DNA from 2 places in the Selenomonas sp. KH1T6 genome. Region 2 is predicted to be linked to the other one. Evidence: riboswitches for the same ligand, from Rfam matches in the RefSeq annotation. Region 2 holds a riboswitch; the other holds the start of a gene.

Region 1 (3,861 bases), on a different contig from region 2:
TTGGTCTTGCAAAATACTTCAAAACATAAATTTAAAGGCTGAAAATCGGCCCACCCAACGGGTGAGCCGATTTATATGCCTTGCTCAAATCTTCTCTTAGGAGCAGTTCCTTACTGCTTGATGCGCTTCACTGCCTCGGAAAGGGGCGGGATAATCTGCTTCTTGCGGCTCATGACCCCGGGCAGATAGATGTGGGTGCCGCTGGCATCCTTGTGGAAAGCCTCGCCAATGAGGGTCTTGGGAGAGCCTGCATAAAGGAGAGTGGTGGCTTCTTCCAGGATGTTGGTGACCATCACCAGACTCATGTCGAAGCCTTCCTTATCGCAGATATGGCCCATAGCCTCAATGAGCTGGGGTTCCAGATCCAGCACTTCCTTCTCGTCCATGACAGAAATCTGGCTGACGATGATGCGGTAGTCGCCGATGCGGAACTCCTTGAGGTCGTTCCTGGCAATCTCGGAAGGAGTCATATCGCCGATGCCGGAACCTGCCTTGAGCATTTCCAGGCCGTACTCATTGATGTCCACCCCGGCAATCTCAGCCAGCCGCTTGGCGGTCATCTTGTCATACTCAGTGCAGGTGGGAGACTTGAAGAGCACCGTGTCGGAAATAATGGCGGAAAGCAAGAGGCCGGCAATGGAAGCAGGAATGTCAATATCCCTGTGCCAATGCATATTGGCCACGATGGTGGCTGTGCAGCCCACAGGCTCTGCATGGGTGTAGATGGGCTCGCTGGTCTGGATGCCGCCCAGACGATGGTGGTCGATGATCTCCATGATCTTGGCTTCTTCGATGCCCTCTACGGCCTGGCCGCGCTCGTTGTGGTCCACCAGGATGACCCGCTCACGCTCGGAAACCATGAGACGGTCACGGCTTACCAGGCCCACGATATGGCCATTTTCCACCACGGGGTAGTTGCGGTAATTGTTCTCCTCCATGGCCCCTTTGATATCAGAGAGCAGGTCCATAGGCTTGAAGCACACGGGATTGTCGTGCATGATGCGACGGATGGGCACGCACTGGTTGATCAGGCGGGCCACTGTATAGGTGTCGTAAGGAGTGGAAAGCACGAACACATTGCGCTCCTCAGCTTCCTCGATGACATCAGCGGAAACGCGGCCATTGCCGGTGACAATCAGGCAGGCAATGCCCTGCTTCACGCAGTCGATGATGGTCTCATCGTGACGATCGCCAATGAGGACAATGTCGTGCTCCTTGATGACGCTCTTGATGGTGTTGAGGCTGCCGGCAGCAATGCGCACATTGCCCTTAATGAACTCGCCTTCCTCACCGGACACCAGCACCTGGCTGTCCGTAGCCTGGATGATGTCGCGATAGCGCACCCGCATATTGGCCAGATTCTGCATGCCCAGTTCCTGGAAGTAGCGCTGAGCCAGATCGCTGACGGTGACGATGCCCACCAGCACCCCTTTGCTGTCGGTGACTGGCACGGACTTCAAATCATGCTCCCGCATGACCTCACCCAGATGGCGCAGAGTATCATGCTGCTTCACTACGATCTTGCAGTCGATGGTGATATCCTTGACCCGGGGATAAAGGTCGGTGAGCAAAAGGGGCTCCTCCACCTGGAAATGCTCCAGGGCGTACTTGGTCTCTGCATTGATCTTGCCAGCACGGGCAGCCACTACGTTCTCACCCAGTGCCTGCTTGAGATGTGCATAGCCGATAGCCGAGCAGATGGAATCCGTATCCGGATTGCGATGCCCGATGGTATAGATTGGTTTCGTGCTATTCATGAAAAAAAAATCCTCCTCTTGTCTGATGCCGTCAACAGCCCCGACTCTTATAGCATGTATACATTATAACGCTAGAATGCCCATCTTGTCGACAGATAAAATGGGTTTGTATGTGTCAATGATATCTCGGTAAATCAGACCAGCGATTTGATTTGACAACTCCGGCTTAAAGTATTAAAGTATAGCCAGACAATCACATACACGGGAGCTCGCAGACGGGCTGAGAGGAAACTATGCGTTTCGACCGCACCTGATTTGGATAATGCCAACGTAGGGAAGCAGGAATAGCGATATTTCAAGGGACTATCCAACTTTAGCCGGATAGTCCCTTTTCGTTTGCCCTTTCCCTCCCCAACACAAGGAGGAATCACCATGCAAAATTGTCAGATGACACAATCACCCAAACGGACCTCACTTTGGGCCAACGGCCTGATTTGGTTCGGCGCTGCCCTTTCCATTGCCGAGATACAGACCGGCACTTTCCTGGCCCCTCTGGGCTTCGGCCAGGGGATGCTGGCGATTTTCATGGGGCATCTCATAGGCTGCGCCCTGCTCTTTGGGGCAGGGGTCATAGGCGGCAAAGTGAGGAAAAGTTCCATGGAAGCTGCCAAGATGACCTTTGGCAGCAGGGGCGCCCTGCTCTTTGCAGGGCTCAATATCCTGCAGCTTTTGGGCTGGACGGGCATCATGATCTATGAAGGGGCCCTGGCTGCCGGGGGGCTTTTAGGAGCAGGCCATGAGCTCTGGTGCCTGCTGATAGGACTGCTCATCATCCTGTGGCTGGCCATTGGCCTGGAGAATCTGAGCAGGCTGAACGCCCTGGCCATGGCGGCCCTGCTGCTGCTCACCCTGCTGCTCAGCAGCAATCTCGCCAGCGCCAGCGGGGCTGCCCCCCTGCCTGCCGAAGCCATGAGTTTCGGCCTGGCCCTGGAGCTTTCCATTGCCATGCCCCTTTCCTGGCTGCCCCTTATCAGCGATTACACCCGCAAGGCCCAAAAGCCTGTCAGGGCAGCGGCGGTGAGCACCATCGTCTACGGTCTGGTGAGCTCCTGGATGTACCTCATGGGCCTGGGGGCCGCCCTGGCTTTCGGGGAGGCGGATATCGCCCAAATCATGCTGAAGTCCGGGCTGGGGCTGGCGGGCCTGGCCATCATCCTCTTTTCCACCGTCACCACCACTTATCTGGATGCCTATTCTGCAGGAGTGTCCGGCGAAGCCCTGTCCTCCAAAGCAAAGGGAAAAGCCCTGGCCATAGCTGTCACCCTGCTGGGCACAGGTGGAGCCATCTTCCTGCCCCTGCTGGATTTCACGGATTTCCTCTACTTCATCGGCTCAGTCTTTGCCCCCATGATTGCCGTACAGCTGGTCAATCATCTCATGGCCTCCCGCAACTATGAGACAAGTCTTTTCTGCTGGTCCAATCTGCTGGTGTGGCTGGCCGGTTTCCTCCTCTACCGCTTCCTGATGGAAACTGACCTGCCCATAGGCAGCACTCTGCCGGACATGCTGCTCACCATGTGCCTCAGCGCTGCTGCCATTGTCCTGGGCAACAGGCAGAAGGAAAAAGAGGAGCCTGCTACCCTGTAAGGAAATATCCTCCAATGTGAGATTGAGGCTCCTGGCTGAAGGAGCAAGCAAATGCGCTAAAAAATCACCTTGCCAAACTCTCGGCAAGGTGATTTTTCTTTCTCATATTTGTCAAAGCACGTTAGGCTGCTTGGAGCATTTTGTTCTTTTCAAATGCACCCGACCCTGGTTCCGCGCTTTGGATCAGGCAGTCATTTGTGAAGGCCTTCATTGCCTTGACGACGTCATCACTTCTTGTGCTTGAAGGCAGCCATGCCTGCGTAGACAGCGCTTTCCCCCAGTTCTTCTTCTATGCGCAGCAGCTGGTTGTATTTGGCCACCCTCTCAGAGCGTGAGGGGGCTCCTGTCTTGATCTGATCCGTATTGAGGGCCACTGCCAGGTCTGCGATGGTGGTATCCTCTGTCTCACCGCTGCGATGGGAGACTATGGCCGTGTAACCTGCCTGGTGGGCCATCTTGATGGCTTCCAGCGTCTCGGAAAGGGTGCCTATCTGATTCAGCTTGATGAGGATGGAGT
Region 2 (3,861 bases):
ATGCCCGTAGATACACCGGCCGATACCTTCGTGGCGCAGATTTTGGCAATGCCATTGCGAAAATCTGCCCTTTCACGGGAGGACACCGTAATCCCGGCAAAAGGCAGGAAAAGGCGATAGGCGCAAAGCACCTGGCAAAGCTCCCGCTCCCCCACCCCCTGGGGCGTTATCTTGTCGTTGTTGATGATAGGCCGCAGCCTGGGGCAGGACAGGGAAAATTCCGCCCAGGGGTAGCGCCGCTGCAAATGCCAGACATGCAGCGCCGTGGCCAGCGCATCACGACGAAAATCCGCCAGTCCCAAAAGCGCCGAAAAGCCCACGCCCCGCATGCCGCCCTTCAAGGCCCGCTCCTGGGCCGCAAATCTGTACGGAAATACCCGCTTGTGCCCCAGAAGATGCAGTTTTTCATAAACCTCCAAATCATACGTCTCCTGAAAGACCGTCACGTAATCAGCGCCGCATTCATGCAGGTAGCGGTAGTCTGCCGTATTCACCGGATAGATTTCCAGCCCCACATTGCGGAAATACCGCCGGGCCAGCTTGCAAGCCTGACCGATGTAAGACAAATCGCTTTTCGTCTTGCTCTCCCCGGTGAGCAGCAAGATCTCTTCCATACCGCTTTGGGCAATGACCTGCATTTCATGCTCAATCTGCTCTGCATCAAGCTGCAGGCGACGAATGTGGTTGTAGCAGTTAAAACCGCAATACACGCAGTAATTCTCGCAGTAATTGGCAATGTAAAGGGGGGTAAAAAGGTACACCGTATTGCCGAAATGACGACTGGTTTCCCGCCTGGCCCGCCGGGCCATTTCCTCCAAAAAGGGCATGGCCGCAGGCGACAGCAGGGCCTTGAAATCCTCCTTGGTGCAGGTGGCATGGCTCAAAGCCCGCCGCACATCTGCCGCCGTATAGCGGTTGTAATCATAGGCTTCCATTTCCGCCAGCACTGCCTGCTCCACCGGCGAAACCAGCTGCTCCATTTCCGGGAAATACTCCAGGGGGCTTTTCCTGCTGGCAGGATTGTTTTCCAGCTCATGCTTGCGCTCCAGCGCCTTGGCGCTAAGGTGCCTGGAATCTACCAAGAAGCTGTTTTTCCTCTCTGTTTCACTCATCTTGCCACCCCCTAAGCACGCAGAAATCCAGTCAGGGGGTCTGAGGCTTCCGCACCCCGGCTGAGCACCCGGCCCAGCCCGGAAAGATAAGCCTTGCGCCCCGCTTCAATGGCCTGCCGAAAGGCAGCAGCCATCAGCGGCAAATTCCCCGCCGTTGCCAAGGCAGTATTTGCCATGATGGCCGTCACTCCCATCTCCATGGCCTCACAAGCCTGGGAAGGCGCGCCAATGCCCGCATCCACAATAATCGGCAGGTCAATCTCATCCACGAGAATCTGGATAAAATCCTTGGTAGCCAGCCCCTTGTTCGACCCGATAGGCGCAGCCAGCGGCATGACTGCCGCTGCCCCGGCGCTGACCAAATCCCGGGCCACATTCAAATCAGGGTACATGTAGGGCAGAACTGTGAAGCCTTCCTCAGCCAGCAGCTCCGTCGCCCTGATGGTTTCGCTGTTGTCCGGCAGCAGGTACTTGCTGTCCCGCATGATTTCCACCTTGACAAAATCCCCGCATCCCATGGCCCGGGCCAGCCTGGCAATGCGTACCGCCTCCTCTGCGTTGCGTGCCCCGGAAGTATTGGGCAGCAGCGTCACCTGCTTCGGTATGTAATCCAGAATGTTTTCCTTGTCCTGGGTATTAGCCCGGCGTACCGCCAGGGTCACAATCTCTGCCCCCGCATCCTGCACCGCTGCTTCAATCAGCCGCAAGGAATACTTGCCCGAGCCTAAAATGAATCGGGACTTGAACTTCCGTCCCCCCAGCTGCCAGCAATCATTCATCTTATTTGCCATCACCAAGACCTCCTTCAACCGCCGCCCATGAAGCAGACTATTTCCACCACATCACCATCATGCAGCACTACCTGGGGATAATGCTCCCGGGAAATGATCTCACCGTTATACTCCACAGCAATCATCCTGCCCCCATAGCCCTTTGCCTGCAGCCAATCAGCCAGGCTGCTGCCTGCCGCCTGTTCATCTGCACCGTTTATCTTCACCATGCTCCCACCCCCTTTCGGCGCACCAAAAAGGGACTGCCCGCTTCGGACAGTCCCTAAAAAATACAGTTTTCCTGCACATCCCTACGTTGGCATTATCCAAATCAGGTTATGGGTCGGAACCTCAAGTCCCCTCTCAGCCTGCTATGCTAAAAGCCACAAGCTCCCCTCGCTATGAAATTACTCCCTTATTGTAACACCATTGCCCCCTTGAGGTAAAGGCTTTTTTGCCAAAACATCAAAGGCAGCCTCATGACAAGGCTGCCTTTGATGTTGGGATTTATGAGAAAAAGAATTGGAGAAAGCTAAATTAAAGGATTTCTACCAGTTCCATGCCCAGCATGGTGCCCAGGTCATGGAGCTGCTCCGGGGTGATGGTGAAGGAAAGGACAGTGTGATGTCCGCCACCTGCCTTCATCCACTCCTCCGAGCCCTTCCTGAGGCCCACGGTAGGAGTCCAGAGCTGCTTGGCTACAGGCAGATGCGGCGTCTCAGCCTCAGCCTTGCGGCAGTCAACAGGGTAGTAAATCAGACGGAAGCCCTCGCGGAAGTCAGCCACGGTGACATCCACAGCCTTGCCGTCTGCGCCGGTGAACACCAGGCGGGCAGGGTCATCTTTGCCGCCGATATCCAGCGGGTGTACCTCCACCCTGGGCTTGTCACTGGCAATGGTGGGGTCAACCTCCAGCATGTGGGCACCCAAGATGGCTTCGTGGCCCTTGCGGAGATCCAGGGTGTAGTCCTCCATGAACACAGTGCGGTCATTGTGAGCCAAAATCTTCAGCAGGCGGGTGAGGGCCGCATGCTTCCAGTCACCCTCAGCGCCAAAGCCGTAGCCCTCAGCCATGAGAAGCTGGGCAGCCAGGCCCGGCAGCTGCTTGAGGCCTTTGAGGTCCTGGAAGTTGGTGCAGAAGGCGGTGTAACCCCTGTCATCCAGGAACTTCTTGATACCCAGATACTCCCGCAGCTGATATCTCACAGATTCGGTGAATTTGGCAGCATCGTTATGCTGGGGAGCCAGGTCATACTTGTTGCGCAGTTCCTGATACTCCCTGTCAATATCATCTTCGGAAACAGCGTCAATAACTTCTACCAGATCGCCTACCGGCCAGTAATCTACCGTCCAGCCCAGCTGGATCTGAGCCTGCACCTTGTCACCCTCGGTGACAGCCACATCACGCATGGTGTCGCCAAAGCGGCAGACCTTCAGCTTGAAGCTCTCGTTGTAGGCCACGGCCACATCCTGCCAGCTGGCAATCTCAGCCTGCACCTCTTCATCGCCCCAGAAGCCGTAGACAATCTTGTTCTTGAGGTTCAGACGGCTGTTGAGGTAAGCATACTCACGGTCGCCATGGGCACTCTGGTTCAGGTTCATGTAATCGAAATCAATGGTATCGTAGGGAATATCCTGACGATACTGGGTAGCCAGATGCAGGAGTGGCTTCTGCAGCAGCACCGTGCCGCGAATCCAGTTCTTGGCCGGAGAGAAAGTATGCATCCAGGTGATGACGCCTGCCACTTCCTCGTGGTAGTTCACATCCTTCATGAACTGGGTGATGCCGTCAGCTGTAGTCATAACCCCCTTGCAGACCACTTTATAGGGCAGGGACCCGCTCTCATTGAGCTTCTTGACGATATCCTCTGCATCACGGGCCACATTCTTCAGCTGCTCCTCACCATAAAGGAACTGGCTGCCAGCCACAAACCAAAATTCATAATCAGGTAATTTAAGCATTTGTAAAACTCCTTTTT

What was found. Region 2 has a riboswitch for thiamine pyrophosphate ahead of thiS (sulfur carrier protein ThiS). Riboswitches for the same ligand answer to the same signal wherever they lie in the genome.
Region 1: it holds a riboswitch for thiamine pyrophosphate, as region 2 does, so the genes downstream of both, cytX (putative hydroxymethylpyrimidine transporter CytX) here and thiS (sulfur carrier protein ThiS) in region 2, are expected to answer to the same signal.

Annotation. Positions count from the first base shown of each region.
Region 1 covers NZ_FNWN01000018.1:27,560-31,420, reverse strand. The annotation lists gene BLW59_RS11060 (putative manganese-dependent inorganic diphosphatase) at 111-1,757, opposite strand; TPP riboswitch at 1,949-2,052, shown strand; gene cytX (putative hydroxymethylpyrimidine transporter CytX) at 2,130-3,344, shown strand; gene eno (phosphopyruvate hydratase) at 3,572-3,861, opposite strand, start outside.
Region 2 covers NZ_FNWN01000033.1:8,234-12,094, reverse strand. The annotation lists gene thiH (2-iminoacetate synthase ThiH) at 1-1,112, opposite strand, end outside; gene BLW59_RS14370 (thiazole synthase) at 1,124-1,903, opposite strand; gene thiS (sulfur carrier protein ThiS) at 1,918-2,112, opposite strand; TPP riboswitch at 2,174-2,289, opposite strand; gene araA (L-arabinose isomerase) at 2,420-3,844, opposite strand.